DNA from 2 places in the Solibacillus daqui genome. Region 2 is predicted to be linked to the other one. Evidence: riboswitches for the same ligand, from Rfam matches in the RefSeq annotation. Region 2 holds a riboswitch; the other holds the start of a gene.
What was found. A riboswitch is a leader RNA that binds a small molecule or an ion and turns the genes downstream of it on or off. The one in region 2 is predicted to bind glycine.
Positions count from the first base shown of each region.

Region 1: linked by a shared signal. The riboswitch ahead of O7776_RS11290 (amino acid permease) and the one ahead of gcvT (glycine cleavage system aminomethyltransferase GcvT) in region 2 are both predicted to bind glycine.

Region 1 is NZ_CP114887.1:2,327,266-2,344,263, forward strand. It holds gene O7776_RS11260 (ABC transporter ATP-binding protein) at 1-628, opposite strand, end outside; gene O7776_RS11265 (GNAT family N-acetyltransferase) at 840-1,391, opposite strand; gene O7776_RS11270 (helix-turn-helix domain-containing protein) at 1,603-2,874, shown strand; gene O7776_RS11275 (MFS transporter) at 2,884-4,080, shown strand; gene O7776_RS11280 (hypothetical protein) at 4,086-4,259, shown strand; gene O7776_RS11285 (DMT family transporter) at 4,330-5,211, opposite strand; gene O7776_RS11290 (amino acid permease) at 5,717-7,054, opposite strand; glycine riboswitch at 7,204-7,280, opposite strand; gene O7776_RS11295 (dehydrogenase) at 8,163-8,690, opposite strand; gene O7776_RS11300 (GNAT family N-acetyltransferase) at 8,895-9,650, opposite strand; gene aspA (aspartate ammonia-lyase) at 10,032-11,447, shown strand; gene O7776_RS11310 (DNA primase) at 11,498-11,800, opposite strand; gene O7776_RS11315 (hypothetical protein) at 11,797-11,922, opposite strand; gene O7776_RS11320 (reverse transcriptase-like protein) at 12,363-13,028, opposite strand; gene pgeF (peptidoglycan editing factor PgeF) at 13,155-13,913, shown strand; gene O7776_RS11330 (heavy metal translocating P-type ATPase) at 13,972-16,371, opposite strand; gene copZ (copper chaperone CopZ) at 16,504-16,710, opposite strand; gene O7776_RS11340 (metal-sensing transcriptional repressor) at 16,724-16,998, opposite strand, start outside.
Region 2 is NZ_CP114887.1:2,534,515-2,551,512, forward strand. It holds gene O7776_RS12295 (vitamin B12-dependent ribonucleotide reductase) at 1-2,030, opposite strand, end outside; gene O7776_RS12300 (lipoate--protein ligase family protein) at 2,284-3,063, opposite strand; gene O7776_RS12305 (rhodanese-like domain-containing protein) at 3,218-3,601, shown strand; gene gcvPB (aminomethyl-transferring glycine dehydrogenase subunit GcvPB) at 3,743-5,227, opposite strand; gene gcvPA (aminomethyl-transferring glycine dehydrogenase subunit GcvPA) at 5,220-6,566, opposite strand; gene gcvT (glycine cleavage system aminomethyltransferase GcvT) at 6,591-7,694, opposite strand; glycine riboswitch at 7,856-7,958, opposite strand; glycine riboswitch at 7,962-8,055, opposite strand; gene O7776_RS12325 (shikimate kinase) at 8,185-8,697, opposite strand; gene comGF (competence type IV pilus minor pilin ComGF) at 8,896-9,354, opposite strand; gene O7776_RS12335 (hypothetical protein) at 9,345-9,545, opposite strand; gene comGD (competence type IV pilus minor pilin ComGD) at 9,547-10,089, opposite strand; gene comGC (competence type IV pilus major pilin ComGC) at 10,091-10,408, opposite strand; gene comGB (competence type IV pilus assembly protein ComGB) at 10,422-11,498, opposite strand; gene comGA (competence type IV pilus ATPase ComGA) at 11,479-12,486, opposite strand; gene O7776_RS12360 (helix-turn-helix transcriptional regulator) at 12,666-13,364, shown strand; gene O7776_RS12365 (DUF2626 family protein) at 13,485-13,727, shown strand; gene O7776_RS12370 (MBL fold metallo-hydrolase) at 13,772-14,416, opposite strand; gene O7776_RS12375 (DUF2759 domain-containing protein) at 14,591-14,770, shown strand; gene O7776_RS12380 (LTA synthase family protein) at 15,034-16,926, opposite strand.

The DNA.
Region 1 (16,998 bases), 210 kb from region 2:
CATTTTGAATAACAGCTATTCGGTCAACCATCAGCTCAATTTCTGATAATAGGTGACTTGATACAACGATCGCCACATTATCCTCAGTAGCAATTCGTCGTAAGTACATACGAAATTCGCGAATACCTGCTGGATCTAGTCCGTTTGTTGGCTCATCTAAAATCAAAAATTTCGGACGGTGTAGCATTGCTTGTGCCAAACCAAGTCGTTGACGCATCCCCAGTGAATACGTTTTTACTTTTTCATGAATACGGTTTTCTAAGCCCACTTGAGCAACGACCTCATCAATGCGCTCTTTCGTAACCCCTTTATGCATACGGGCAAAGTGCTGCAAGTTTTTATAGCCCGTCATATACTTATACATTTCAGGATTTTCTACAATTACCCCTACATGACTAATCGCCTCCTCGTACTTCTTAGAAAGCGAATGACCATCGATAATTACTTCCCCTTCAGACGGATGCATCAGACCCGTCATCATTCGAATGGTTGTTGTTTTCCCTGCACCATTTGGCCCTAAAAATCCGGTAATTTGACCAGGGTAAAACGTTAAATTCAAGTTTTTAATAATATGCTTGCCTTTAATCGTTTTGTTCAAATTCTTAATTTCTACAATTGGTTGTGTCACCTATTCCACCTACTCTTTCTTTCGTAAAACGTATAATAGCTATTACCATTCCCTTCATACATACGTATTAAAAGGAAAATAGTTTCAAAAAAGATGAAATTTCCATTTTTCATTCTTTTATAATTACTCATTTCTGTAAATGTGACGAGTAATTCACCGTTTCACAACAAACAAAAAGCCCCGTCAAATTCTTTTTTCGACGAGGCAAAAATTATTTATATTCACCAATCCATTCATCTGCAAGTAACCCATACACCGCATGATCTACATAATGGTCATATAGCCATTCAGCATTGCGAATTGTTCCTTCAAACATAAAGCCTAAACGCTCCGCAATGTGACGGCTTTTTTTATTGCCCTCTGCAGCACGGATTTCTACTTTTTCCAATTTATATTCATGAAAGGCAATATCAATCATTCCTTTTGCCGCGCGTGTCATAATGCCTTCTCCCTGGAAGTTTTCATCTAAAAAGTATCCGATTTCGCATTTTTTTAACGACCAATTGATTGTGTTGATAGAGATTTTGCCAACAAATTGTCCTTTATAGTAAATTGCTGTATCGAGCCCTTCACGTTTAGCAAAACGTTCTAGATTATACCCAGCAAATTTGCGTGATTCTTCTACCGTTTTTGTATTGTCTACCCAGCCTAGCCATTCGCGTAAATAATCACGAGAACGGTCTACAAATGCAAAGATTTCCTCTGCATCTTGTTGCGTTACAAGCTTTAATTGAATCTCATTATCGACCTCATAAAAAAACATACATGCTCTCCCCTAATCTAAAAACAAAGAATTCTATAGTATTTTTCTAATCATATAGAGCGATTGTTTTTTATGCAATAGTTTAACATGATTCTTTTGTTCGAATTGTGTAAGTATTCTTCGAATAATGACTTGAGCTCATCTTATTTTCTAGAATTTCACAATTTTTCCCGAGAATATTTTGGTAAAATAATTCCAAGGGGTGAACACAATGGAAACACTTGAGCAACAATGGGGAAAATTAATCAAATATACACGCCAGCAAAAAAAGCTTAAGCAGGATGATGTCGCATTCGGCATTTGTACACCGTCCTATTTAAGTCGTATCGAAAATGGGATTGTCATTGCCGAATATGCTTTGTACGAGCAATTATTCAATCGACTTAGCATTAGTTTAACCGAAACGATGCATCAAGAGCAGCACTTCTTACAGGCGTATGAAGTCATTTACGAAAAGCTTTTATCAAACGATTCGCTTTCTGACGAAGAAATCAAACTGCTTCAAGAATACGAGCAAACATTCCAGCTATTTGATCATCAGCTAATTGCTAAGCTCATTTATTGCCGTTATTTACTCTCGATTAAGCAAGATAAAATGGCTAGCTCTATTTTAAACGAGCTAGAGCCGTTTATTCCATATAATACTGACCGTATGACATCACTTTATATCGCGATAACAGCATTTGCACACCTGTCCTTTTTAGAGTTTAAACAGTTAGCCGATCGAGAACAAAATAACTTCAACGCACAGCTCTTGATACGGGCAAGTGATTTTGAGCAGGCAAATTATCATTATCATGTTGCATTTGCCAATCACCGAAGCTATCAATTTCAAAAAGCACTAGATCATATTGAATTGGCGACAAATCATATCAGTCATTTATTTAAACCACTATTTCAACTAAAGCTTTATTCTATGAAAGGTGTCATTTTCAATGATTTAAATCGCTTTAACGAAGCATTAAACGAATATAACGCTGGATTAAATTTACTGAACCATGTGCCATCTATTCAAACACCTATGCAATTTAGTTCAATATATAACAATATTGCGTATTGCTATGAATGCCAAAAGGATTTCGAAAAAGCCTGTAAGCATTATGCACTAGCGCAGCACTATGAGCACGATTTACATTCCGTCATTAATTGGATGCGCACATGTTATCAGTTGCAAGATTTTACACAGCTAAATCACTTATTAAATAAGTACGACAAAGCCCAATTTTCTGTTCCACACCATTTACACCAACGCGCACTCCTTGCCTATGCATGTGAAAAAGAATGTTCAATATCCGACCTCAAACAATTAGAGGAACAAGCATTTCCGCATTTTGAACAGCAACAATATTTTGCACTCACTCTTTTTTACGCACCACTTTGGGCAGGATTTTATGAAAACTTACATGCATATAAACAAGCAAGTAATTGCTATCAATTAGCGCTACAGGCTAGTGAAAAAATTCGCGAACGAATGAGCAAATAGAGGTGATGTATGAACTATAAAAAAGAGTATTTTCTATTGTGGATTGGTCAAGGTATTTCAAGACTTGGCAGTTGGATTTATTTAATTGCATTGAATTTAACAGTCTGGCATATGACCGAATCCCCCACTATGGTTGCTGGTTTGTATATGATTGGCCCAATTGCTCGAATTGTTGCAAGCTTCTTTGTTGGCTCAATTGTAGATCGCTCAAATAAACGTATTATTCTTATATTGAGCGATGTGTTTCGAGCAATAGTTGTATTTATGATACCTTTTGCACCATCTATATGGATAATTTTTAGCTTTGTATTTTTAACAAATATTTCCGCAAGTTTTGCACAACCAAGCAGTACTTATATGATTACTAAATTGGTTACCGAGCAGGACCGACCGCGTTTCAATGCGATTAATAGTATTTTAAGTTCAGGTAGTTTTATGATTGGTCCTGCACTTAGTGGCATAATTATTGCAATGACAAATACATCTATCACGATTTGGGTGAACAGTTGTATGTTATTAATTAGTGCCTATTTTATGTACTTGTTACCTAATATCTCACAGCGTGTTACGGACGGACAAAAAATCATTTCTCCAACCGTTCTACGTAAAGATTTTCAGGTTGTATGGCAGGTGATGTCACAGCATCGAAGCTTGTTACAATTTTTCGTGTTGTATAGCTGCGTCTTGATGATTGCCCATGCACTTGATTCACAGGAGATGTCATTTTTAAAAGATTTCCACCATGTTTCTGATGCATCTTATGGTGTCATTGTTGGGGTTACTGGGATTGGCTCTATTGTTGGGGGCATTGCAGCGGCAAGCTTTGTCAGGAAGCTATCAATCTCAACTTATATTGGAGCTGGGCTATTATTGACTTTAGCTTGCTATACGATATTTTATGGTTCACCCAATCTAATACTTGCGATTATTGCTTTCATCCTACTTGGCTTTTTCATGTCGTTTAGCAATACCGGGTATGCGACTATCTATCAAAATAGGGTTCCAACTGAAATTTTGGGGAGATTTACAAGTGCACTTTCGCTATTTGAGAGCATATTACAAATTATTATAACGCTAATAATCGGATTATGTGCACAATGGTTTTCAATCCAACTGGCGACAAGCATGTTCTCCTTAATAGCGTTTACTTTAGCTTGTGTGCTATATCGCTTTATAAGCGTTAACAAAAATAGGATAGGGGTATAAAAACTATGTTTCGATACGAAACGATTTGTTATTGTTGTAAAAAGGTTTTTTTCGTTGAAGAAGGCTCGAACAAATATCGATTATTTAAGCAAAATATGCAAGGAAAATATTCATGCGAGCAATGTGATGCAAAAGTATATCAAGAGGCTCGCGCACAATTATTTAGTAAATTAACTTAAAAAACGGGGTGTGCTTCGTCAAATAACCTTCAGCACACCCCTATTAAATCAAAAGCCATAAAACACGGTCTTAATTCTGCATATTAACTTGAAGCTTCCTTACCTTTGGCGGTGTATAGTTCGCTGCTAACACACCCACAAAAATAAAGAGTGCCCCTAGCATTTCTTGTCCGTTCATTCTCTCATTTAAAAATACAAAGGCAAACATGGCCGCAAAGATTGGTTCAAGCGAAAAGATGAACCCTGTCGACACTGCGTTTGTGTACTTTTGTGCAATAGACTGTAATATAATTGCAAAGGCTGAACAAAAAATCGCTAACATAAACAACGAGCCCCACCCATTTGCAGTTTGTGGTAATACGAGCGGTTCATTTAACAATGCTCCAATTAAGCTAAAGAAACCTGTGAAAAATAATTGAAACACACCAAGCTGTAAACTATCATGCTTTAGAACGAAATGATTATTCAAAATAATATGTACAGCATATAAAAACGCCGTTATTAAACATAGCGCCATGCCAAAGCTAATCGAAAACGAACCCTTTAACGATAAAAGCCCTAAGCCAACTAATGTGATTATTCCCCCTGTTATGACTTGTCGAGTTGGTAATTTACGTGTTATACCAATCATTAATAATGGAATAATAATAACTGTCGTTGCTATTAAAAATCCTGCAACAGAGGCATCTGTAATTCTTAGTGCATAGCCAAATAATATACAAACTAATGCCATAATAGAACCAAGTAAGCTACTCGCCAAAATAGTTTGTGCTGTAACCTGTTTAATTCGTTTCCAAAATACGATTGCCGTAATGACAAACGCTATTAAAAAACGGTAGGCAATCAATGTAAATGGCTCTAGCTCCATCACAGCTGTTTTTGTAAATAAATACGATGCTCCCCACGCTACCGTAACTAGTACTAATAAAAAATTCGCTTTTTTAATACTCACTGATAAAACTCCTTTTAGAAATGAACAAGCTGCTACATTTTGCAAACTGTTATTATTTCAAATAAACAAAACTGTTACCATCATAACAAGAATTTCGATAGCCGAAAAAAATTTTTTTCTGTATATTTAGTTATTCAGTAGCTTTTATCCGCAATCAACTGAAACTATCCAATTTCGAGCGAAAACTGGACAACTATTTTTCACTATTGATTTGATCTAAAACAAAATCTACGAATAACATTTTGTTTTTCTTTTTGCATATTCAAATGTTAGGGACGTAATCTAAATAAAGATCAACCCGAAAAGTATATACTTTTCGGGCTGACCATCGTTCATGTGTTAAATAAACCGCTTAAGGGCAGTGCTTCTGCGGTGGTTAGAAGGAAAGAGCGAATGCTAAAAGCGTCAAATCCTTTGACAACGCATCCATGACTAGCTTCGCGCTAGCCTCCAACCTCGGCGCAAGGATTTGTCCCAGAAATACTTCTAGGACAAATCCTTCTAACTATTTTTTACGCATAAAATAAATCACGAATAGCATGACAAACCAAACAGGTGTTAATAATAACGCTGTGCGTGTTGATTCAGAAATGGCCATTACTACTAGTAGAAATACGAAAAATGCCAAGACTACATAGTTCACAAATGGCGTTAAAGGCGCTTTAAAAATCGATGCTTTATGCAATTCAGGATGACGTTTTTTATACAGTATATGTGAGATTAAAATGATACCCCATACCCAGATAAAGCAAATCGCGCTAATTGTTGTCACGACATTAAATGCATTTTCAGGCATTAAATAGCTTAGTAATGCACCGATCGAAACGACGATTGAAGATAACAACAATCCATTTTGCGGCACGTGATTTCTATTTAGCTTACCAAATGCTTTCGGTGCTTGATTGTTATTACCTAAGCTAAATAGCATTCGGCTTGTAGAGAATAACCCACTGTTTCCTGCTGATGCAGCAGATGTTAACACAACAAAGTTAATTAAGCCTGCTGCAACAGGAATGCCGACTAATGCAAACACTTGCACGAATGGCGAGCTTGCTGCGCTTAAAGTATCCCATGGATTAATCGTTAAAATAACGAATAACGCACCTACGTAGAATAATAAAATACGTACTGGAATTTTGTTAATGGCAGAAGGAATATTTTTTTGTGGATTTGCTGTTTCTGCTGCAGAAACACCCACTAGCTCTACACCTACAAATGCAAAGACAACCATTTGGAATGCCATTAAGAAGCCAAATGCTCCGTTCGGAAATAGCCCACCATGCTCCCAAAGATTCGATACGGCTACCTTGCCTGATTCTGTTTCAAAACCAATAACAAGTAACACTATTCCGATCGCAATTAATGCAACAATCGTAATGATTTTAATTAACGCAAACCAAAACTCTAATTCTCCAAATAATTTAACGGTTAATAGGTTCAGGGCTAATAACACAACTAAACATACAATTGCCGGCACCCATTGAGGTACATCAAACCAATATTGTGTATACATACCAACCGCAATAATATCGGCCATCGCTGTCATGATCCAGCAAAACCAATACGTCCAGCCTGTTACATAGCCTGCCCAATCACCTAAATATTCAGTGGCAAATTCAGTAAATGATGAATAGCCACCTTTCGAAAGTAGTAATTCTCCCAACGCACGCATAACAAAAAACAAGGCAATACCAACGATTAAGTAGGCAAAAATAATGGATGGTCCTGCTAGTGCGATCGCTTTCCCTGACCCTAAAAATAACCCCGTTCCGATCGTTCCACCAATCGCAATCAATTGTACATGGCGATTTTTAAGGTCGCGCTTTAATTCTGGTTGTTCCAAGACGATTTCCTCCAAAAGATATATTTGCATACCACTTTTGTGGCTCAAATAATAGTTATCTTCGCGGTCATCAAGTAATTTTTCTGAAAATTAGAAAAGGGACTAGTATATTGACTAGTCCCTGTTTACGTAAGAATAATAACGTCTCTCATTACTCTTCTGTCCTTTTGCCTGAGATAGTGAACCCTTCGGCGACGCTTCATGCGCTCTCTCCAGAAACTGCTCCCGTCTGTAGTGTTATCCACAGCGATCATTGCTTGATAATATTCAATTGTACAATTCGCTTCCGGCATCTTCCATCCACAGAATTGTTCGCGCCAATACTATTATTGTACAATAACTAATACTAGCAGTAATCTTTCATTATTACAATAACCTCGACTAACACGACGACTAGAGAATTAGCAAATACATCGATTTTTCAACAAATTCAACTCAAATAAAAGCAATATTACATGCAAAAAAATGTTACATTGAAAATAATTATTGAGTTTTCAGTGAAACCTTTCAATGTCATTAATGATAATGAGCAAATTTACTAACAAAAAATGGATTAAGTGCAGTGTTACTTAATTTTGGCGGGCTACGGCATGACAGCATTATGGTCACGTGGTACGTGTCCATACTACTGTCTTTAATGCCGCATGCAAGGCCCGCAAAACTAAAATGTTACTTTTTCCTATATAGTTAATAGCGCAAAATGCTGCCGCTTGCGCTATCGCGAGGCGGCGGTGATGGATAAAGTAGTACGTTTTTTATAACATTTTCTCTATAATTAAAAATTAGCTCTGTAAATAAAATCATTTTTAGACGAATGTAGACTATATTTCAATTACAAAGTTCAATTCAGCACACTTAATTCAAACACTTTGTAATAATAACCAACTCTAGTTTTATAGTAGAGTGCCGCGAAGAGAAGGGGCGGACTCCTTGGGGATTAAGCGTGTGCGGAAAATCCACTATATACTTGCCGCCGTAGTGGCAAGCATATAGTTAGTTGTAGCCACGCCCCCAGGAAAGCATGCCCCGTAGCGTAGCAGAACGAATTATATTATCTGAGTGTCCTTAATTCTAAATTTTGTATTGAAAAATACTCATTGTGAGGTCATTAAATTTCTATATTTACATTTTCTAATCGAATGGCGTACGGATCTTCTAATGTACCTTTTGTCGCATTTGTCTTTTTTAGTTTGATTACATATGAATTTGGCATTGCTATATCATTACATGCAATTGATTTTTGTGTACGAATTTCTTCAGGGAAATTTAACTTCACATGAAGCGTATCTTCTTTTTGCGTTAACGTATCAAAAACTAGCCCGCAGCCATTTGAATATTCTGTCACAAATAATACTTCTTCTGTTGCAAAATCAATAACAGGTGTCTCATCAAAGTGGAATATCTCTGCCCAGCTTTGATATAGCTTTTCATCTTGAATTAATGTCATAGAAGTCCCTACTTCATGTGGTATAAATTCCAAGTGCATTAGTAATTCATAATTTAGTTCATTTATATCTATAGGCTGTTCAATTGGAGATGATACATCTTCATCTGTATCAGGTTCTTTCTGTTTTTCTGTACATCCTACTAAAAAAGTTCCCAGTAATATGCTTAATAATAAGAAATAGTTCTTCAATAAAAATCAACTCCTTTTCTAGTAATGGATTAGTAGCATGAACGGCAAAAAAGTTCAGCCTTCCTCTGTTCTTATCTAAACAATTCAATAAAATGTATCGTTTTATTCGAACTTGAACACCTTATACATGTAAGTTTCATCAGAGAATTTATCCTTTTTCGTAAAAAATGTGCTTGAGAATTAAAGTTATCTCAAGCACATTTATTAACCCAATAATGTTTTTAATGCACTAAATCGCTTTCCTATATAGGAATAGCCTTGTTTTGTGTACATTTCGCGCGGTGTATCGTCCCCATCAGCAACTAAAATAATTATTTTTTCCGAGTAATGTTTCATAACAAATTGCTGAAGTTTTGTACCTATCCCTTTCTTTTGATGGGCTGGCAAAACGAACAAATTATCAATTTCTGCTGTAGTTGCTGATTCAATAACATCAAGCGATCCTACAACCTTTCCATTATATGTTGCGACAATTTGAGCTGTTCGCTTTAGTTCAAAGTCCCTTTTTAACATAGCACTTTTAGCTTGAGCGTAACTTTCACCCCATTGTAATGCATCTTTATAATGAATCTCTAAATAGCCTTCTAACGTTCTAGGAGACACAAATTCGATTGTCACTTCAGGACAAATCGGTTCTCGCGTAAAAACATTCGGATTTATGGAATACATTTCCAAACTAGCAATATCAAATTGATCCGATAATAAATATTGATGCAATTCAATTGGAATTTCTTCATCTTGTGGAAATACAGCCTTTAAAAACTGTCGTCCACTTTGGAGATGTTTATGTTGCAAGTAGACCAAAGCTGCCTGCAGTTCGGATAACGTAGGAGTTGATAAAAATTCGATAAAATTACTATCGTAGCGGTCTTTCACTTCATCAAGCTGATAATGCCGATAAAGTTCCGTTTCTCGTTCAAGTTGCGCAAATATATTTATATTTTGAAAAGATAAAGTCATAAATAATCCCTGCTTTCTATTACAAAATTAGTCAAACTACTTTCTAATGTAATATTACCAAAAAATTTACAAAAAGATATTAAATAAAATAAGGGGAAATAATAAGTAATAAAATGGTTTCTTAAAAAAACACATATAGCTACGTCATGCAAATTTGTAATTTGAAATTTAAACAACATATTATTTTTTGTCTAAAAAAGTGAAAATTCACGATAATAAGAGCATATCTCACCATTTTAAAGTGAATATTTAAAACTTCCGTACTTTACATGAATACGTCAAATAATCTAATAATTCAGCAATTATGATTTTGGTGGAATTTGACGTATAATAGGATTGTTTATACAACTATTACACCATTCTCTTGGAGGGTTCGTACAAATGAGTACACGTATTGAAAAAGACTTTTTAGGCACATTAGAAATTCCAAAGGACGTTTATTATGGAGTTCAAACAACTCGTGCATTAGAAAACTTCCCAATTACAAAAATGACAATGCATCCTGAATTAATCCGTGCATTTGCCATTGTAAAGAAAAGTTCAGCTTTAGCTAATGCTGCTATCGGCAAATTAGACGAAAAAATTGCAAATGCTATTGCCCATGCTGCTGATGATATTATCGCTGGTAAACTACATGATCAATTCGTAGTAGATCCAATTCAAGGTGGCGCTGGTACTTCGATGAACATGAATGCCAACGAAGTAATTGCTAACCGCGCATTAGAAATTTTAGGGGAAGAAAAAGGGTCATATTCAATCATTAGTCCAAACAGCCACGTAAACATGGCACAATCGACAAATGACGCTTTCCCATCAGCAATTCACATTGCAACGGTTACAACTTTAGATAATTTAATTATGGCGATGGAAATCATGCGTGATAGCTTCATCCAAAAATCAGTTGAATTTGACGGTATCGTGAAAATGGGCCGTACACACTTACAAGACGCTGTTCCTATTCGTTTAGGTCAAGAGTTCGGGGCATATGCTGCAGTAGTTGCTCGTGATATTGCACGTGTGAAGAAAGCACAACAAGCAATGCTTCAAATCAACATCGGTGCTACAGCAATTGGTACTGGCTTAAATGCTGACCCAGAATACATGAACTTGGCGGTAGAAAATATTGCGAAGTACAGCAACTTCCCATTCGTAAAAGTGGAAAACTTAATCGATGGGACGCAAAACACAGATACGTACGCTGAAGTGTCTTCAATGTTAAAAATTTCAATGATGAACATGTCTAAAATTGCTAATGACTTACGCTTAATGGCTTCAGGTCCAAAAGCAGGTTTTGCTGAAATTCGTTTACCAGAACGTCAACCTGGTTCTTCAATTATGCCAGGTAAAGTTAACCCAGTAATGCCTGAAGTAATTAACCAAATTGCATTCCAAGTTATCGGAAATGACGTAACAATTTCACTAGCTTCTGAAGCAGGTCAATTCGAATTAAACGTAATGGAGCCTGTTCTTGTGTTCAATTTATTACAATCTATTGAAATTATGACAAACGGCTTCACTGTATTTACAAAACTTTGCTTAGATCACATCGAAGCAAACGAAGAGCGTATGCATGACTTTGTTGAGCGATCAATTGGTGTCGTTACTGCATTAGCACCACACTTAGGCTATGAACGTTCAAGTCAAATTGCACGTGAAGCTTTACACAGTGGCAAATCAGTACGTGAATTATGCTTACAATACGAATACTTTACAAAAGAACAATTAGATATTATTTTAAATCCTTTTGAATTAACACAACCAGGTATTGCTGGTGAAAAAAAATTAGCGAAAAACTAATTTCAAATTGAAAAACGCTAGTCCTTATAATAGAGGACTAGCGTTTTTCATTATCCAAAAAGCATATCTTTTGCCAATGTAATAGCACGTTTACTTACTTCTAATCGGTCACCATCTGCATTTAATTTTACAACACTCGTCGTTTCATCAAAAATAGATTTTAACTGTGACTTGGGCTTCACCCCGACCATCATCGTTTGTGATTCTTGTCTTATTTTAGCAGGTTGCTCTTGTGTAGTGTCGACTTGACCGCCACTACCTACCTTTGGAAATGGAATGCTCACTTCAGGCTGAGCTTTTCGTCGCGTTTGATTATTAAGCCCCGTACTGCCTGCTCCAACTGAACGAATCATTCATGTCCCCCCTTTTGTTGCTGTTCTTTTTTGATTTTATCTGCACGTCGAAACGTCATTTCCGCTTGAACAAACATAAAAATAACTGCTACCACAATTAATATTACTACCCATTTCCCCAACAGAATTCCTCATTTCTTGCACAATGTTTACTTTACTAAACTGTCTTTTAAAATCAAGTTCACAAAGTGCTATTTTTGATTTAGTACCTATAAATTTCTCAAACCTAGCAAATAATTATGTTTTTTCGCTTAAAACAACACCAAAAACTGCATAACTTTTTAACCATTATTTCTAAAAAACTATTTATTATCATTTTAGTATGTATCTTTAACAGATGGGATAAGAAAATATGTAGAGCTAATATAACGGTTAATTTTCAATAGCCTACCCGTTTGAAGACTTGTATGAAAATTCTCTCGTTATTAAATCGGTTAATTCTTTTCACTACCTTACAATTGCTTAAAGCGAACAAGCACTTCTTGATCATGTAGATTGTAGTGGCGGATTTATCAATTGTGGAAATGATTTAGATTAAGAGTGAGTTCGCAAATTAGCGAACTCACTTTTTTCGTTTTACTTGTTGCTTTGCAAATATCTCTGTACCAGATAGTGCTTGGTTTGCTAATTGATCTGCTTCGTCATTTTGCTTTCGTTCTACATATTGATAGATAGCGGTTAAACCTAATTTTTGTAACTTGGCATCGACTTTATCAGCCCAGCTAGCAAGTGCATTATCCGAAACTGCCCATTCCCCGTTCATTTCATTGATAACTACTTGTGAATCACCAAATACTTCAATTGCTTGATGATGAACACCAAGCTCCTCTAATTGCTCGATTGCAAATAGTAGCGCTGCATATTCAGCCTCATTATTTGAAATTAAATAGTGTGCTTGTTGATTAAGACGCAAGCGATAGTGTTGATTGTTTTGCTCGAAATAGATAACAACACCTAGTCCCGCTAATTTTTCCTCTCGATTAAAACCACCGTCAAAATAAAGCTGTACGTTATGCGGCTCGATTTCAAGCTCCTGTAAATACTTTTTCAATTCTTTCATTGTCCATTCGCTATCATGTTCATCCGTTAATGAATATGTTTTCATCCGACCTGTTTTTTTCATATCTTCTATTAGTAAAAAAGCATGTGCTGCTGGTATCGACTCACTTCTATACGTAATTTGCTGTTTTGTTGGTGTTTCGTAAATCCACTCAATCGATAGATTCAATTAGTTCCCCCCTTTTGAAATAATAAAAACACTGCAAACGGCTCCACACATTTTCCCATAATTATACCAAACAACAGATGGCTATACAAAAATCCGCCAATACGTTATAGTACAAGTGGTGATAATATGAATGTAAAATTTTATGAAAACAATGAAAAACGCCTGCTCGGTATTACTTTAAAGGATGCCCGTTTACATGAAAATAATAATATGGCTTTACATGTATGCCAGAATGCAGCGCAAATCGTCCACAACCGTAAAACACTCGCACATTTGCTAAATACTGATGTGAATAATTTTGTTTGTGCCAATCAAACACATAGTGCAAATTTCGTACAGATTACAGAAAAGCTAATCGGTAATGGTGCGCTAGATAGCTCAACAGCAATTCCCGAAACAGACGGGCTTTATACTTATGAGCCGAATGTTGTGATTTCAAGCTTTACCGCTGATTGCGTACCCGTATTATTTTATAACGATAAAACAAACTTAATCGGTGCCATTCATTCGGGTTGGCAAGGAACAATTAAAGAAATAACACTAAAGATGCTACAGCATTTGCAAGCGCACGAAGATTGTCGGCTTGAAGATGTGCATGTCATAATCGGTCCGGCAATTAGTCAGGAAAGATTTGAAGTTGATGCAGATGTCTATGAAAAATTCAAAGCGCTCGGCTATGCAGATGAATTTATGTACTTCAATGATCGTACGGATAAATACCATATTGATAATCAGCTAACTGTGAAAAAACAATGTGAAATTGCCGGCGTCCCAAGTGCCAATATTATGACTGACCCGATGTGTACATTTAACAGTGAAGACGGCTTTTCATACCGCCAAGATCGTGGAACTGGTCGTCACTTAAGTTTTATTATGCGTAAATAGCTCCTTAAATTGAAATGGGGACGTCCTAGAATTAATTCTGGAACGTCCCCCCTTTCATCTATAATTTTATTCGCTGTAATCGCAGTGCATTTAATACAACCGACACGGAGCTAAATGCCATCGCTGCTCCGGCAACCCAAGGCGCTAATAACCCGAGAGCGGCAATTGGAATACCAATAACATTGTAGGCAAATGCCCAGAACAGATTTTGTTTAATATTCGTCATGGTTTTACGACTCATTAAAATCGCATCGGCAATACTGTTTAAATCGCCGCGAATTAATGTAATATCTGCAGCTTCCATCGCTACATCAGTCCCTGTTCCGACAGCCATTCCGATATCAGCCATTGCTAAAGCTGGTGCATCATTAATCCCATCTCCAACCATCGCTACCTTTTTCCCTTGCTGCTGCAATTTTTCAATTTGCTGGGCTTTCTGCTCTGGTAATACTTCTGCAATTACTTCATCAATCCCGACTTCCGTTGCAATTTTTTGTGCAGTACGTTCATTATCTCCTGTCAGCATCACAACTTTTATACCAAGCTCATGTAATCTTGCTACTGCCTCTTTCGATGTTGCCTTTACAGTATCTGCAACCGCTACAATTCCAGCGAGCTGTTCGTTAATGGCAATAAGCATGGCTGTTTTTCCATCACGCTCAAAGCTTACTAATTGCTGCTCCACTATGTCTAATATCGTAACATTCTGTGAATTCATAAACTTTCTCGTTCCTACGAGTACATGTTTACCCGAAACCTTTGCCTCTATCCCAAACCCTGGAATTGCTTGGAAATCCGTTGCCTGTTCAATTGTAATGCCCCGTTCTTTCACACCCTGCACAATTGCTTCTGCTAATGGATGCTCCGATGCATTTTCAGCGGCTGCTACTTTTTCGAGTATATCGGTTTCACTAAAGTTATCAAAAACGATAACATCTGTTAGCACAGGTTGCCCATTTGTGACAGTTCCTGTTTTGTCAACAACAACCGTGTCAATAAAGCCCGTTTGCTCTAAATGTTCGCCGCCTTTAAATAATATACCAAACTGCGCCGCTCGACCTGATCCTGCCATAATCGATGTAGGCGTTGCTAAGCCCAGTGCACATGGACATGCAATTACAAGAACTGCAATTGTAGCTTCAAATGCTGCTGTAAAATCTTTACTTACTAACCACCAAATAATGAATGTTAAAACTGCAATCCCCACAACTATCGGGACGAAAATACTTGAAATTTTATCTGCTAAACGTTGAATTGGCGCTTTTGAACCTTGAGCTGCTTCGACGATTTTTATTATTTGAGCAAGTGCTGTTTCATGCCCAACTTTTAGAGCCTTCATTTCAAGTGCACCGTTTTTATTAATCGTTGCACCATATACGAAATCGCCTGCCTTTTTATCAACGGGTAGGCTTTCACCTGTTAGCATCGATTCGTCAACGGCTGAAACACCACTTAGTACTTCCCCATCAACTGGTATTTTTTCACCTGGCTTAATACGTAAAATCTCACCAATTTGTACTTGCTCTAACGCAATTTGTTGCTCTATGCCATCTCGTACGACAGTTGCCACTTTTGCTTGCATGCCCATTAACTGTTTAATCGCCTGTGACGATTTCCCCTTCGCACGGGCTTCGAATAATTTACCAAGTATAATTAATGTAATTAGCACCGCACTCGTTTCAAAATACAAATGAGGCATATGATTCGTACCTGCATGCAAAAGTGTTTGATAAATACTATAGAAGTATGCGGCACTCGTCCCCATCACAACGAGTACATCCATATTAGCAGAGCCACTGCGTAGTGATTTATAAGCCCCTACGTAAAACTGCCATCCAATAATGAATTGCACAGGTGTTGCTAATACAAGCTGTACCCAAGGATTCATTAAAAAGTCAGGTACATATAAAAAACTAGTCCATGAAAAGTGCCCTACCATCGTCCATAGCAGTGGTAATGACAAAATCGCTGCGACAATAAACTTCCATTGCTGTTTTTTTATCGCTAGTTCACGATGGTCGACTGGATCACCTTCTAGTACTTTTTCTGCACCATAACCGATTTTTTCAATTCGATTCATAATATCCAATATCGATATTTGAGATGGATTAAATTCAATTGTTGCTTTTTCAAGTGCTAAGTTGACATTTGCAGTTGAAATTCCGTCCACTTTACTAAGCACTTTTTCGATACGAGCCGAACACGCCGAACACGTCATTCCTGTAATATTTAGCTCTGCTTTTTCCTTTACTACATCATAGCCAAGCCCTTGAATTTTTTGCTCAATTTGTTCAGGTTTAAGCGTTTCATTATTATAGGAAATCGTTGCTTTTTCCAGTGCTAAATTTACATTGGCATCTTCCACACCGTCCATACGTTTCAAACCTTTTTCAATACGTGCTGAACACGCTGCACAGGTCATTCCTGTAACCTGCATTGTTATTTCTTTTTTTGTCATCTCACTTCACCTCTCATATACCTACATGGGGTATAAAAATATTTAAAAAGATAGGCTCCCTTTTCACAGAATGGATAGAGAACCTTCGCAAAATTAACTTCCTTTATTGGGTGTTTGAGTACCCATAAAAAGTTACACGACGTCGTAGCCTTGCTCGTCGATTGTTTCTTTAATTTGATCAACTGTAACTGAAGATTCATCAAAAGCAACAATTACTTTCGCATCTGCTAAATCAACTTTTACTTCTTGAACACCTGCTAAAGCACCAACACTTGTTTCTACAGCTTTCACACAGTGACCACATGACATACCCTGTACATTTAATGTTACATTTTCCATCTTAAATCGCTCCTTATTTTTTCATTAGTTTTTGAATTGTGACAATAAGTTCATCGAGCACTTCATCGTCACCTTCATTTAATCGATCGACAACACAGCCTTTTAAATGACCTTCAAGCAAAATTTTTGCCACACTATTTAAAGCGGATTGCGTAGCGGATAATTGTGTAATAATATCATCACAATAAACATCTTTTTCAATCATGCCCTTAATACCACGAATTTGGCCTTCTACTCGGTTGAGCCTTGTCGTTAAATCTTTTTTTATCTTCTCAGGATGATGACTCT
Region 2 (16,998 bases):
TTCCCTAAACGTCCTGAACGGTAATACGTGAAGCTGAAGTATGGCTCAAGTCCTGTTGCAACACCAACCATGGTACCAGTTGATCCAGTCGGTGCAACTGTTAATAGGTGTGAATTGCGAATACCGTTAGCAACTACACCTTCGCGAATATGCTGTGGCATTTTTTTCATGAAACCAGTATGGATAAAGGCTTCACGTAAACGCGCTGTTTCTTCTTCCGTATCACCTTGTAAGAATGGGAAGCTACCACGCTCTGTTGCTAACTCGATTGATTGTTCATACGCAGCAGTTGCAATCGTTTTGAAAATCTCATCAACTAGCTGGTTACCTTCTTCTGAGCCGTATTCTTTTTCGCAATAAATTAAAAGATCGGCCAAGCCCATAACACCTAAACCAACACGGCGTTCGCCAAGGGCTTGCTTTTTGTTATCCTCTAAGAAGTAAGGTGTCGCATCAATTACATTGTCTTGCATACGTACACCGACTTTTACCGTTTCACGTAATGCATCGTAATCAACTGTTTTTGTTTCTTTGTTTGCAAACATCGCTAAGTTTACCGCAGCTAGGTTACAAACAGAATATGGTGCAAGTGGTTGTTCGCCACACGGATTCGTTGCAACGACTTGCTGACCATACGCTTTAGCATTCGTCATGTCGTTAGCATTATCAATGAAGAAAATTCCTGGCTCTGCTGCATAAGTTGCACAAACATTAATTAAATTCCACAGCTCTTTTGCCTTAATTGTGCGGTGAGTGCGTACTGGGTAACCTAGCTTTTCCCACTCGCGAACATCGCCTACTTCATGCCATTTTTCGTTGTATTCTAGCATTTGCTGTGGCGTGTAATTCGCTACATCTGGGAATCGTAATGGGAAATCTTCATTGTTTTCTACCGCATCCATAAATTCTTTCGTTAATGTGACCGAAATATTTGCGCCAGTTAAGAAATCTGGGTTGTGGACTGAGTACGTACCACCATCGCGAAGCTTCGTTTCAGCATCACGAATAATTGCTTCATTAAAGCCACCAAAGCCTTCGATGTTTTTATAATTAACAATCCCTTGATACATCGCGTCTTCTTGCTGAGACAAAGGCTTGAATTTTAATTTTTCTTTTGCTAAACGAATGATTGATTCATCATTTGTATTTTCGATTAAATATCGTAAAATACGTGGATTTTGCATTTTTGAAATGATAAATTCCACAATATCAGGATGCCAATCAGCTAGCATAATCATTTGTGCTCCACGTCTAGAACCACCTTGTTCAACAAGATGCGTTAGCTTAGCAATATCATCCAACCAGCTAACTGAGCCACTTGATTTACCATTAACTCCGCGTGCTAATGTGTTGCGAGGGCGTAGTGTTGAACCATTCGTACCAACACCACCACCGCGGCTCATTATTTCCATTACTTGCTTACGGTGATCACTAATACCTTCACGTGAATCCGCAACAAATGGCATTACGTAACAGTTAAAGAACGTTACTTCAGTTTCAGAGCCAGCGCCATAAATAACGCGCCCTGCTGGTATAAAGTTCATCTTAACTAACTGTTCATAAAATTTTTCAAACCATTCTTGGCGTTTTTCCTCCGTTGTTTCAACAGCGGCTAAGCCCGTTGCATTACGCTTTGCAATTTGCTCATAATAAATTTCGAGCGGCTTTTCAATAATATCTAATGAACGTTCAATTATGCCTGTCGTTTGTTCCTCGCCTTCTAATACATGACGATAATCTTCTTCAATACGAATAGTGGCTGTTTTTTTGTCCTGATTAATAGCCTCGATAATTCCAAGTCCACGCGCTGGGAATTTGGGATCTTGTTTCACAGTTAAGACAACAAAATCTCCTGCTTTTAATGTTTTCTTTTCCGTATCTTTAAAAGAATAACGGTCAATCATGACAAGACGTGAAACTCCTTTATGCGTAATGTGCATATCCGGTGTAATCGGATGCACTTGCGGAAATTGTTCAATATCTTGATTAAGTTGATTGACTGGGATGGATTGTTCTACCACACTTACCACCACATAAGCCCCCTTTGAACGATTTATTAATTTTATAGTCCCCAACAAAAACGAGAATCAAACACAAGATATTGTGTTTGATTCAATAGGACTACCCTATATGTTGAGCTGGATTTATTTACTTAAAAAAGATTACAACATATTTTTTTTTCAAACAAGGTCTTGATTTTTTTGAATTTATGTTAACCTTAAGTATATCAACGTTTCGAGACATAAAAATTTTTTTCAAAAAACTAAAACACATGTTCGTTTTTTATTTTCTATAATTCCACTCATCCGTACAATATTTATTTTTCATTAAATGTTCAACATATTGTTGTTGTGTTTCATTCAATTGATATGGTACAAGTTCAATATCAAGCGCTTCTTTAAAGCCATTTGAAAAAGCTTCAATACAATCCGCAATCGTAAATGGCGTATCAACAAATTGATTCATTGCTACTGCTTTTTCAGGTAATTTTTTTCGCATTCTCTCTTTTGCTTCATCCGACTCAAAATTGAACACGGAAAGTAATAGTTCTTCATCCAAATCTAGTAAAATAGCACCATGTTGCAAAATAACACCTTTTTGACGTGTTTGCGCACTACCCGCAACCTTTTTTCCTTCAACGACTAATTCATACCAGCTTGGTGCATCAAAACAAACTGCACTTTTTGGTTTCTTTAAATCCTCAAATTGTTCCTTCGTCTCTGGCACGCTAAAATACGCCTCTAAGCCAAGTTTTTGGAATCCTAACAAAATCCCTTCACTAATAATACGATAAGCTTCTGTCACCGTTGCAGGCATATTTGGATAGCTTTCCGACACAATAACTGAATAGGTTAGCTCCTGGTCATGTAACACTGCACGACCACCCGTAGGACGACGCACAAAGCCTAAATTTTGTTCTTTCACATTTTGTAAATTAATATCTTTATGCGCTCGCTGGAAGTAACCAATAGACACTGTTGCAGGGTTCCATTCATAAAAACGAATAACTGGTGGAATTTCACCCACACTATGCCAATCTAACAACGCTTCATCTAACGCCATATTATAAGCTGGGTGACACGGACCCGAATTGATAAAATACCATTGTTGTTTCAAAATTTCCTCGCCTCCAATTGTTCATTTTAACAAACTAGCTCGACTATCTCTAGTTATTCTCTTATAATAGAAATTACAGAAAGAAAGGGGCAATAACGCTGTGACAATTTTATACACAATTCTCGTTATCCTAGTTGTGATCGTTGCTTATATCGTGATCAACTCAATGCGCTTAAAAAAAGCCGTAATTAATTTAACACAAGAACAGTTTATCGAAGGCTACCGTAAAGCACAATTAATCGACTTACGCGAACCAAAAGAATTCGAAGCGGGTCATATTTTAGGTGCTCGTAACATTCCTATGACGCAATTAAACAACCGTCATAAAGAAATCCGTCCAGACTTACCAGTTTACCTATACTGTCAAAATACTGGTCGAAGTGCACGTGCAGCCTTAACATTAAAGAAAAAAGGCTACAGCCAAATTTACCAATTACAAGGCGGCTTCAAGACTTGGACTGGTAAAGTAAAATCTAAAAACTAATCCATAAAAACTCTCTAGCATTTTAGAGAGTTTTTTTCATGCACATTTATGAGTTTCTACTATTATATAGTTATTTCGTTAGAAGTCTTACCTGTGAACAAAAAAAGAGCCAGAAGATTCCCTCTGACTCCTAAGTTTTTATTAAACTTCCTGTGCTACTGCTTCAGGTTTTGTGTAACGTAACACTGGTGTACGTGCAGCGCGTGTCTCATCTAAACGGTTTACAACAGTTGTATGAGGCGCTTCTTGCACTAATGCAGGATTATCAATTGTTTCTTGCGCAATTTGAATCATTGCATCACAGAATGCGTCTAATGTTTCTTTAGATTCTGTTTCAGTTGGCTCAATCATAATCCCCTCTTCCACATTTAATGGGAAGTAAACTGTTGGTGGGTGGTAGCCAAAGTCTAACAGACGTTTCGCGATATCAAGTGTACGTACGCCAAGTTTTTTCTGACGACGGCCAGATAAAACAAATTCATGTTTACAATGACGGTTGTATGGTAAATCAAAATGTTCTTCTAAACGACGCATCATGTAGTTGGCGTTTAATACCGCATATTCTGTTACCGCTTTTAATCCGTCTGGACCCATTGAACGAATGTATGTGTATGCACGAACGTTAATACCAAAGTTACCGTAGTATGGTTTTACGCGACCAATTGATTGCGGACGGTTGTAATCGAAGTGGAATGTGCCATCTTCTAATTTCACTAAAACTGGCTTTGGTAAGAATGGAATTAAATCTGCTTTTACCCCTACAGGACCTGAACCAGGACCACCGCCACCGTGTGGACCAGTGAATGTTTTGTGTAAGTTTAAGTGTACGCAGTCAAAGCCCATGTCGCCAGGACGTGCCTTAGACATTACCGCATTTAAATTTGCACCATCATAGTAAACTTTACCGCCGACACCGTGAACGATCTCAGCCATTTCTAAAATGTTTTCTTCAAATAAACCAAGTGTATTCGGGTTTGTTAACATTAAAGCTGCTGTGTCTTCACCAACAACACGACGTAAATCATCTAAGTCTACTAAACCGTCTTCATTAGATTTAATAGTAATAGTTTCAAAGCCTGCAACTGTTGCAGAAGCTGGGTTTGTACCATGTGCTGAGTCTGGAACGATTACTTTATTACGGTGACCTTCGCCATTTGCTTCATGGAACGCACGGATCATCATCAATGCTGTCCACTCACCATGTGCACCTGCAGCTGGTTGTAATGTTACTTCATCCATGCCTGTAATTTCTTCTAATGAAGTTTGTAAATCGTATAATAATTCCATTGCACCTTGAGCTGTTGACTCATCTTGTAATGGGTGGATATTTGCAAACCCAGCATAGCGTGCAACGGCTTCGTTAATTTTCGGATTATATTTCATCGTACAAGAACCTAGTGGGTAGAAGCCTGAGTCTACACCGTGGTTACGACGAGAAAGTGCAGTATAGTGACGCATAATGTCTAATTCAGATACTTCTGGTAATTCTGCTACTTCAGTACGAACTAATTCAGCTGGTAGAAGCTCTGCAAGATCGAAATCAGGCACATCTAACGCTTCTAAATTATAGCCAACGCGACCTGGTTTTGTAATTTCAAAGATAAGTGATTGGTTTTCGTTAAGCATTGTAAGCCCCCATCTCTGCAACTAGTGCATCAATTTCTTCTTTCGTACGGATCTCTGTAACTGCGATTAACGCATGATTTGCTAATTCCGGGTAAACGCGACCTAAATCGAAACCACCGATAATGCCTTTTTCAATTAATTTTTTATTGATATCTGTAACGCTTGCATTTGTTTTCACAACGATTTCGTTGAAGTGCGAACCTTGATATGCTACTTCAAATCCAGCTGCTTCAAAGGCATTTTTCGCATAGCGTGTTTTTACGATGTTTTGCTTCGCCATTTCTTGTACACCTTGTTTACCAAGTGCAGTCATTGCAACAGAAGCTGCTAATGCTAATAACGCTTGGTTCGAACAAATGTTAGAAGTCGCTTTGTCACGGCGGATATGTTGCTCACGAGCTTGTAATGTTAAAACGTAACCACGACGGCCATCTTGGTCAACTGTCTCACCAACTAAACGGCCTGGTACTTTACGCATTAATTTGTTTGTTACTGCGAAGAAACCACAGTGAGGACCACCGAATGCTTCAGCGATACCGAATGGTTGTGCATCACCAACTGTAATGTCTGCGCCTAATTTACCTGGTGGTGTTAATACGCCAAGTGCTAATGGGTTTGAAGAAACGATAAATAACCCTTTTGCATCATGTGTAATATCCGCTAATGGCTGTAAGTTCTCCACTTGGCCAAAAAAGTTCGGATATTGAACGATTACACCAGCAGTTTGATCATCTACTAAGCCTTTTAATGCTTCGATGTCTGTTACGCCGTCTTTTGTTGGAATTGTAATAACTTCAATTGATTGACCATATGCATAAGTCGCAACAACATCTTTATATTCTGGGTGTACTGCACCAGAAACTAATAATTTTTTACGACGTGTATGACCTGCTGCTAACATACCAGCCTCTGCTAAAGACGTACCGCCATCATACATAGAAGAGTTTGCTAAATCCATACCTGTTAATTCAGCAATCATTGTTTGGAATTCAAAAATCGCTTGTAATTCCCCTTGAGAAATTTCAGGTTGGTATGGAGTATATGCTGTGTAAAACTCTGAACGAGAAATTACATGATCTACGATAATTGGTTTGTAGTGATTATATACCCCTGCACCAAGAAATGATACGTTTGTTGCTGTATCTTTGTTTTTTGCTGCTAATTGTGCTAACTCTTTCATTAAAGCTGCTTCTGATTTTGCTTCTTTAATGTTGTATTGGCCTTTAAATCGTACTTTTTCTGGAATGTCTGCGAAAAGTTCATCGATTGTAGCAACACCAATAGTTGCTAGCATTTCTTGCTGATCTTGTTCCGTCATTGGTAAATAACGATGTTTCATTACATAACCCTCTTTTCAAAAGTTTTATTTATTACGTTTATAAAATGGTGTTTCAACAATTACTGCTTTTGCGAGTTTACCGCGAATTTCGATTTCTACTTCTATTCCGACTTCAGCAAATTTTGCGTCAATTAATACCAACCCGATGTTACGCTTTGTCATTGGCGATTGTGTACCAGTTGTCACGATTCCAATTTCTACGCCGTCTTTAAATACTTTATAGTCATGACGTGGAATCCCTTTATCAATCATTTCAATTCCAACTAACTTACGCGGTAAACCCTTTTCTTTTAATTCGATTAATGCTTGTTGACCGATAAATTGTGGCTCTTTCGCTAATTTCACTGCAAAGCCGATACCCGCTTCAAGTGGAGTAATATCTTTTGATAATTCTTGACCGTAAAGTGGTAAGCAAGATTCAAAGCGCAATGTATCACGAGCACCTAAGCCTGCTGCTACAACACCTTTGTCTTTACCAGCTTCTAAAATTTTGTTCCAAAGATCCTTGATTGCTGCTGGTGTCCCGTAAATTTCAAAACCGTCTTCACCAGTATATCCAGAGCGGGATACAAGAACTGAATAACCGCCAACTGTTACGTTATCTTGGAATTTGAAATACTTAATAGTTGATAAATCTGTGTCCGTTAATGTTTGTAAAACTTCTTCAGATACAGGACCTTGCAATGCAATTTGAGCGTAGTCAGCTGATGCATTTGTTAGTGTTACATCACCTTCAACATGTTGTTGTAACCATTCAAAATCTTTTTCAATATTTGCAGCGTTAACACAAAGCAAATAACGATTATCTTCTAAACGGTACGTTAATAAATCATCTACAACGCCACCATTTTCGTAGCAAAGCGCACTATATTGAGCTCCACCAATTGCAATTTTTGAAATATCATTTGATAACATTTTTTGTAAGTAGCTTAACGCATCTGTACCTTCTACAAAAATTTCACCCATGTGAGATACATCAAATAGACCAGCGCGATTACGAACTGCATCATGCTCTTCTTTAATTGATGAAAATTGAACAGGTAACTCCCAACCACCAAAATCAATTGTTTTGCCACCATATTTTGCATATTCATCGAAAAGCGGTGTACGTTTTAACTCATTTGTCATGTTCAAAGTCCTCCTTATTGTTATGTATTTTTTAGGTTTTTTAATATAAACCTGCTGGAAAAACACTTTTCGTTTCAAATAATGTATTTCCTATGTGGATATGAGAGTTGATAATCTCAAATCCACAAAAAAAAGACAGACGAACCCCTTATCAAGAGATTCTCTGTCCTTGCACCTGAAAGTTACACCTATTGTTGAATTTCGATCACACAATAGGCTTTCCCCTTTGGTGGCTGTATTGTACTAATACAGCACTCTCCAGAGTTGCGTCCAATACGAGTCTTTTTGCCTGAGAGATTCATAGCACTTGCTACTTGCTCCTTCGGCGACGTGACTTCACGTTCTCTCCCCGTATCATCATCCGCGTTAGCTTCAATTAATTAAATCATTAAGATTACTCTCAGCAATATCCTAACATTGAACGCTATATAAACGCAATCTTTTTTTAATTTTACTTCAAAACCGAACGATTATTGATTTTATTGTTTTTTCATTCGCCTTTCAAACGATTTACCTGAAATGCAATATACTCTACAATTTGACGTAATGTACGACTGGGAGTTAAAACCTGTATATGACCTGCATCACGATAAGATCTCCGTCTGTTGTTATACAGTATTTCTAATTCCTGCTCGGTGGACTTTTGGACAATTGGACGGTTTTTATCATTACGGATTCGCATATAAATGTCCTCAAATTTAGCATCCAGGAAAAATACTAATCCTGTGTGACGCATAATTTTACGATTTTCTTCATTGACTGCTACCCCTCCGCCAGTGGCAATTATGCATGCTTCATCACGAAAACTTTTCAAAAATTCCGTTTCTATTTCGCGGAACCGCGCCTCACCGAATTTTTCAAAGAGTTCAGGAATCGACATTCCCTGTTGTCGGACAATTTCATGATCCATATCATAATAAGGCATTTTCAAGTAATAACTTAACCGTCTACCAATTGCACTTTTCCCGCATCCCATAAATCCTACTAAATATATTTTTCGCATGCCAATCACCTTCTTCTAATTACGAACTACTCCATCTAACTTTACTCACTATTAAGTATATTTATCGTAGCACGAACGTAAATAGATTCCAATGAATTATATATCATAAATTGGCTAGAAAATGCATTTGTATAAAATAAAGCAGCTCCCGTAACAATAAATAACAAAAAAACTGCTAAAAGAAATAAAAAGCCACGTTCATTCACGAGGTAACGGCAAAACAATGACCCTTTCCCGTAATTTCCCATCTTGTGTCACAACTTTCATAATAATTTCATTTCCTTCTTGTCTATATTGTAAACCTTGCACGTTTGGAAGCATGATTTCATTGCCGCCCTTATTTGAACGTTTACGCACGTGATTATTCGGCTGTTCAATATAAAATTCACGATTATCTGGATCATTAGCTGGCTCTAACATCAATATTTTAGGCGAAACAATTTCCCCTGATATAGAATTTTCATTGTATTGATGCACATCATAGACAAAAAGTTCCCAATTTACATCATGCTTTATTTGGTTAATATTTTGAATATCTCGCACCCAAATAACAATCAATAAACTAATCGAAGCAAACAATACGAGCACAGCTAAATGAAATAAACTTTCTAATAATGTAAAGCCACGCTGATTTTTTATTTTCGAAATTAAACACATCGCTCCTTTATCACTCCATTTAGCTCATATGTTACACATATTTGTCCCTCATTATAAATCCATGAATAGAATGTGCCTTCAATTTGCTGATCACCTGACACTTCTTGATATCGTTTGTATTTTAATGCACCATTGAATGCCACTTCTGCAGCATGTGCTTGTTTTTGTTGTATGGTAATATTTTGTTTCATATTAAAGGTGATCGGAATCAATGTTGACGTTAGAAAAAATAAGATTACTGCTGCTAGAAGCGTATCCACAAGAGTTAATCCTGTCTGGTGTTTCAATAACATTTTTTAATATCTGCCTCCCTTTGCCCATATTAATTGTAAAGTGATAAGCATAATTATTGAAATGGTACATAATCGTACCACTGCTTCGAATATTCCCGCTATTATTAAATAATATTTTTGAGTGAGTCGTTGACAAAAAAATCTCAATGCCTGCTGGTAATTCTTGATCAAATAGAACTTCATCACGCTGCGAAAAATTCCTAACGGTTATTCTACGACAATTAAATACTTGGAATTCATAATTGGATTTTGTTTCAATGGCCTTTGCCTGCGCTAAACGGATTAACAGTTCTGTTTGGTCAATAAATTGTTCATTCGTATAATTCGTCAATTTTTCAGTTGTAAAAAATAATACCGAAGAACAAATGATTGTAAAGATTACTAAAACTACAAGCATTTCGATTAATGTGAAGCCTTTTTCGTTTTGGATTGCGTTATTCATCTTACGGTAAACTCGAATCATTAGGAATAGTAGCCATTTTACCATTAAAAGTTATCACAGTTTTATCAGGGCATTTCGGTACTTCTTCTGTAATATATCCATTATCAAATAACTCATTAAAACTTGCAGGATAATCTCCTGTACTAATTCTATAAGCTTCAATTTGACCGTTAAGCATTAGCACATAAGAATCACAGCCCTTCTCATCTATCGTTGCAAAATGCTTGGATACATTGGGAATCGTGATTAAGATTAATATCGATATAATAAACAACACAACTAACATTTCTACTAAAGTAAATCCTTTTTCGTTTTTCACATTTTCCACCTCATTATATAAAGTCAATCACATCATACATTGGCAATAGAATGCTTAAATACGCAGCAATTACACATAATGCAATTACCATAAATAACAATGGCTGAATAATTGCTAGCGATTTGGTGATAATTTTTTCTAGTTTTTCATCTAACAAATCGCAATATAAAACAAGCTCTCTACCTAAAAAACCACTGGCTTCACCATGTGCAATAAAATGTTCAAATTTCGGATAAAAATAACCAACCATTTGTACTGCATTTGCCAATGGGTCACCTAAGATTATTCGTTTGTGTAAGACGTGTGAAATATGAGCGATTTGTTCTTGGTGCTGCTGTATTTTCAACTGTTCGAATGCCTGTTGCAATGATAAACCCGCTAACAATAGGTTTCCAAGATTTCTCGAAAATTGCCTTGTCAAAATTATTCGCCAAAACAAACTAATATAAGGTATACGAAATAATAAATTCAGTTGAAGATCAACACGTTTCTTTTTTACATAAAAGGTAAAACATATCAATGTAATCACAATGAATACGCTAAATATTACAATTAAATCAGGGATGTGTAAGAAAAATGTGGACCATCGGATGCTTGTTGACGAGGTTACGTCAGCTCTAGAAGAAATTACAGAGGACATATTTGGTAAGAAATACGTACGAAAAGCCAAAAATAGCAATACTAAAAATCCAAATAACAATACTGGGTACGATAATACTTTCAATAGCTTGGATTTTGCTTGCTGTTGAAAGGTTAACTGCTTGGACACAATGTAAATCGTGTCATTTAAACGACCTGAAACTTCAGCTAGTTCTATCGAGATTAAATATTGTTTTTCAAGACCTATAGCTTCAAATACTTGTGTCACACTACCGCCACTCGACAATATTTCCTTTATTTGCTGTTGCACAGGTTCATAATTTTTTACGTGGTATGGCAGCAACATTTCAATGCTATGTGCAAATGTATAGCCTTCATTTAATAATGTTGCCGTACGTTCTAATAAGGTAGGGAATTCATGTGCTCTCATAACCGGTTTAGCAAAAAATTGCCGCTTCCAAATCGATTTTTTAACTAGAGGTATATTCATAGCAACCTCCTGATAATTTTTTCTTTTGACCAACAAGCGTTGCGTCTGCGGATAATGCATAGCCCAAATCATTTCGGATTGCTTCAATCACATTGACTAACTCCTTATCATGAAGCACTTCAAATAACGCTTTGTATTCTCCGTCCCGTTCTATTAATGTTTGACAGATAACGGCCTGCAACATTTGGCGCATTTCCTCGTAAGAAACCGATAAATCATGTAAACGATATAAACTGTTTATGCTATCTTTGGCATGGATAGTCGAGATGACTAAATGTCCAGTAAATGCAGATTCAATTGCAATTTTTGCCGTTTCCTTATCGCGTATCTCCCCAATCATCAATACTTGTGGCGAATGTCGTAATATCGCTTTTAATGAAGTTGCATACGTTATGCCTGCGTTTTCATTTACCTGAATTTGCAAAAGTTCTGATTGAATACTTTCAACTGGGTCCTCGATTGTGATGACATGACGATTTAGCTGATACGCACAATAATGAAGTAATGAATACAATGTCGTTGTTTTACCACTGCCCGTTGCACCGCTTACTAAGATCAGACCACTTTCTTGCTGTACTAAACTTTCCAGCAGCTGAGCAGTTCCACGAAAATGGCATAACTCGTGTAGTGGCATCGAATGGTTTTGTTTTAGGATACGAATTGCTAAGCTTTCTTTTTGGTAGGCTGATGGTAAGGTTGAAATTCGCAGAGAATATTGAAAATCTTGAAATTGTCGTTGGAAGGCTCCACTTTGAGGCTTTCGCTTTTCACTAATATCTAATGAGGATAAAAATTTAAAATAAGAAATCATACGAATTGAAAGGTCATTTGAAATGTCTCGTATTTTTTGAAACTGACCATATTTGCGAAACATTAACTGATAATGGTCTTCTCTTGGCAATAAGTGAACATCAGAAGCTTGAAAATCAATTGCTTGCTTTATAAGCTGTACGCACTTTTGTTCAATAATTGATTCTTGTTCGATTATGTTTCACCCCCTTCATCTAATTTATCGAAAGTATATAAGAAGCAAGGTAATATGTGAATATATTTTCTAAAAATTTCTTTTTATGTGATATTTTTGTGTAAAACAGACATTTTCAAGCTCGATTCGTGTAGAATAAAAGAGATGCAATACTATAATTGCCAATGATTGGAGGTTAGAAAATGCTACATCCAATAAAAGTAACAAGTACTTTAGCCGATGAAACACGCTTTTCAATTTATGAATACATGGTACAGTACAAAAGACCGATTTCTGTACAAGAAATTGCCGATGAATTCCAAATACATTCGAATGTAGCACGCCTACATTTAACCAAGCTCGCTGAAATTGGTGCTATTACCGCTGAATTTCTTAAAACCGGAAAGGGTGGTCGCCCCGGACGAGTTTATCAAGTAAAACAAGAAGGGATTCAACTTAGCTTTCCATATCGAGACTCTTCATCACTCTTGAATTGGTGTATTCAATTAATCGATCAGCTTGGTGATGATGCTTTACAACAAGCGAAGAAAATTAGCTACGAAGATGGACGTCGAATGATGCGCGAACTCATAACAACACAATCTGAACATTCTCCACAATCTTTTGATGAAAAATTAGCGCTATTAACAAAAAGCGCACATCAAATTGGTTATGTTCCCGAAGTCCTTAATGAAAATCATTCAAAGACCGTGTTCTTTGCTATTTACAATTGCCCTTTTTATAAACAAATGACTACTAATGGTAAAATCACATGTCAATTACACGAATCATTTTTGCGTGGACAAGTTGAAATATTGTTTGGCAACAGTGAATTTGCTCAATTTGAAAGTATGTTACATAACTGTGATTATTGTAAATACAAAATTACCATAAACAATTAATGGAAAAAAAACACGCGATTGTCACAACTCTTCCATAAGTTCTAGTTTACATTGTTCGGAACATTGCCTTATAATAGATGAGAGATTAGTCTATTTTACGTAAAAGGAGGGAAAATCTAAATGAGCAATATGTATAAAGTTATGGCATTCTGGACAGCTATTTTCGCCGTTATGTTCTACCTTGGTGGTATGAACGAGGTTTCGCTATTATTCATAGGTAATACAGGGTTATTTTTATTATTAGGCTTCTTAAATCTGTCAGAACGCATGTATCTATACATTTTCGGGGCTTACTTAACTGTTTTCTTCGCAGGATTCACGTATTTTACAACATTCATGCACTCTCCTGGTGGAGGACACTAATAAAAAAACGACTGCCATTCTTGCGCAGTCGTTTTTTTATATTGTTAAAACCCATTTAAAAAGGGATTATGATTCATCTCAGCAGCTGGAGTTGTATAGTCACCGTGACCTGGGTAAATAATCGTGTCTTCTGGTAAAGATAGCAACTTATCATGAATCGATTTAAGTAATACTTCCATCGAACCCCCAATTAAATCAGTACGACCTATACTTTGTTCAAATAATGTATCTCCAACAATTGCAAAGCCATCTTCTTTAAAGATAAATGACACACTACCTGGAGAATGACCTGGCGTATGTACCACATCAAATGTAAAGTCACCAATTGCCAGTTCGCCTTCTGTACGAAGAATATGTTCCTCCTTTGGTGCCTTTACAATATAGTTTGGCAACTCGGCATACTTACCTGACCCATTTTTTAGTGGGTCCCCTAACCAATCTACTTCTTTTTCGTGTACATATAGTGGTACATTAAATACTTCTTGTAAAGCCTCTACCGCGCCAATATGATCAAAGTGTGTATGCGTTAATAAAATCGCTAGGGGCTTTAATCCATTACTACGCAACTGTTTTACAATATGTGCCCCCTCTTCACCTGGATCGAAAATTAAACATTCTTTATTTTTATTGCTTACAATATAGCAATTAGTTTGGATTGGCCCAAGTGGATACATTCTGATATTGAGCATTTCATTCACCTCAAAAATTATAATATCTATCACTTCTAGTGTACCATGACTTAATCGTTCATATAAACGTCATTTTTAGTCCTCGACAAACGAAAAGGAAACATTTACAATAAAAGAGGAATATTGTTGCGACATTATTTGGAAAATGATGTCGAAAGGAGTGTCAATTTTTTTATGAACTTATTAATGGTTATTTTTGGTTTAATTGCAATTTTTGGCGTAGTTGGCATATTCCAATCAATCAAAGAAAAAAACATCTTAGCAGTTTTATTTAACGCAGCTGCAGCAGGTGTATTTGGTTGGTTCGTTATTATGACGATTCTTAATCAGGGCTATCCACCGGTACATCAATAATTGTGAAAAATACCCGCACATATGTTGCGGGTATTTTTTATACATTTTTTTGTATCCTACAATTCCAACCAGAATGGGGTGCGCAACTTTTGAACAGTACGCCCCTCACATGATAATAATCCGCTTTAGACTGTCTTCTTCGGTTTCGCAAGTAAAGCGCGAATGTCACTTCTTGTGATAACACATTCATGATTAGTTTCTAGCTAACCTCCATAATCAGCGCAAAAGGGGCTCCCAGAATCACTTCTCGGACGCCCCCTTTGTTACTTTTCATCAACAGTTAGATTACCCGTTTCCACATCATAGAAGCGCAGTAAATCGCCGTTAATAATTTGATCAGAATAACCTAGCTCTTTTGTTGCTCGTTCAATATATGGCTGACAGTTCACCATATCAATCTCTTCGCCAGTTTCACGGTCATAGCATACTTCACCAGCATACACTACTTTATCTGTAATAAATCGACCATCACGGAAAACAACAAAATCCTCATGCTCTTCAGAGAATAAATCTGCACCTAACTGCATGTCCTTAGACGTGTCGATACCTAATAAATGTAATAATGTTGGACGCAAATCTATTTGCCCAGAAACTTCTTCCATCACTTGTCCATCATTTGAGCCTGGAATATGGATGAATAATGGCACTGATTGTAATAATGCACTATCATATGCTGTAATTTCATCTTTACCTAAATATTGTGCCATCGCTTTATTATGATTTTCTGAAATCCCATAATGGTCGCCATACATCACAATAATTGAATTTTCATATAAACCTTGTTCTTTTAAATCATCGAAGAATTCTTTTACAGATTCGTCTAAATAACGAACTGTTTGGAAATAACGATTTAATGTACCAGAACTTGAATCAAATTCATTAATCATCATATCTTCAGGATCTAGATAGAATGGATAGTGGTTTGTTAATGTAATTAAACGACTATAAAAAGGTTGTGGCATGTCTTTCATCAATTTTGTTGATTGCTCGAAGAATGGGATATCCTTTAATCCCCAGTTCACTGAGTTCTCATCATTAACATCATATGATTCAACATCATAAAAGTTATCTAAATTGAATGATTTGTAAATCATGTCGCGGTTCCAGAATGATTTATTATTGGCATGCATGACATTTGTATAGTACCCATTTTCACCTAAGCTTTCTGCAAATGAGTTATACGTGTTCTCACCATGTGTGAAGAATACCGCACCACGACCCAATCCGAATAATGAGTTTTCAAAAATAAACTCTGAATCAGATGTTTTTCCTAACCCTGTTTGGTGATAGAAATTATTAAAATAATACGTATCTTTATCTTGTGTTAGTGAGTTTAAAAATGGTGTAATCACTTCGCCATTCATTTCATTGTTAATCACAAAAGTTTGTAATGATTCTAGTGAAACAGCAATGACGTTACGACCTTCATATTTACCAAACATCTGTACGTATGGCTCTGCTTGATTGGCACGAACATAGTTGTTTACTTCGACTAATTCACTGCCATCTGCTAAAGCACGTTGCGCAGATGATTTTGATTGTACATAAATATCATATAAATGGTAGTTGTACGTACCGATATTTTTCACTAAAAGTTCACGGTCAAATGCACGTGTTAATAATTGGGGGCGCTCGGTTTCAGCTAACCCTAAGTTTAAAAACAATACGGCTGCCGCCATTACAAAGTATGCTTTACGAGCATCTTTGCGCACTGGCTTATAATTTTGAACTTTCGGTAAAAATTTCAATGCTATTAAAATGATGAATACATCTACAAAGTATAAAATATCCATCCAGCTAATAATTGCCGCAGCAGATGTCCCTAATTCCCCAAAGTTACTTGTTTGGAATAATACAGGTAATGTAACAAAGTCATTATAGAATCTGAAAAATGCTACATTCCCATAAAGGATAAACGCAAGTAAAATACTGCCGCCTACGATATAACGATTTTGTGCTTTTGGAGATTTTAAGAATAATGATATGCCATAGAAAAATAATAAAAAGCTTAGCGGGTTAATAATTAAAATTAACATTTGCATCGCATTTTCTACATCCATATCAAAACTAGTTTCGTAAACAATAACTGTCTTAATCCAAGTTGCTATTACAGCAATCGCTAATATCGAATGTTTAGGCCACTTAAGATTTCTCATATCCTATACATCCTCTCTACAGTAGTACTTTTTATTTTATATAAAAAAATAAATTTCGAATTGAAACAAAGT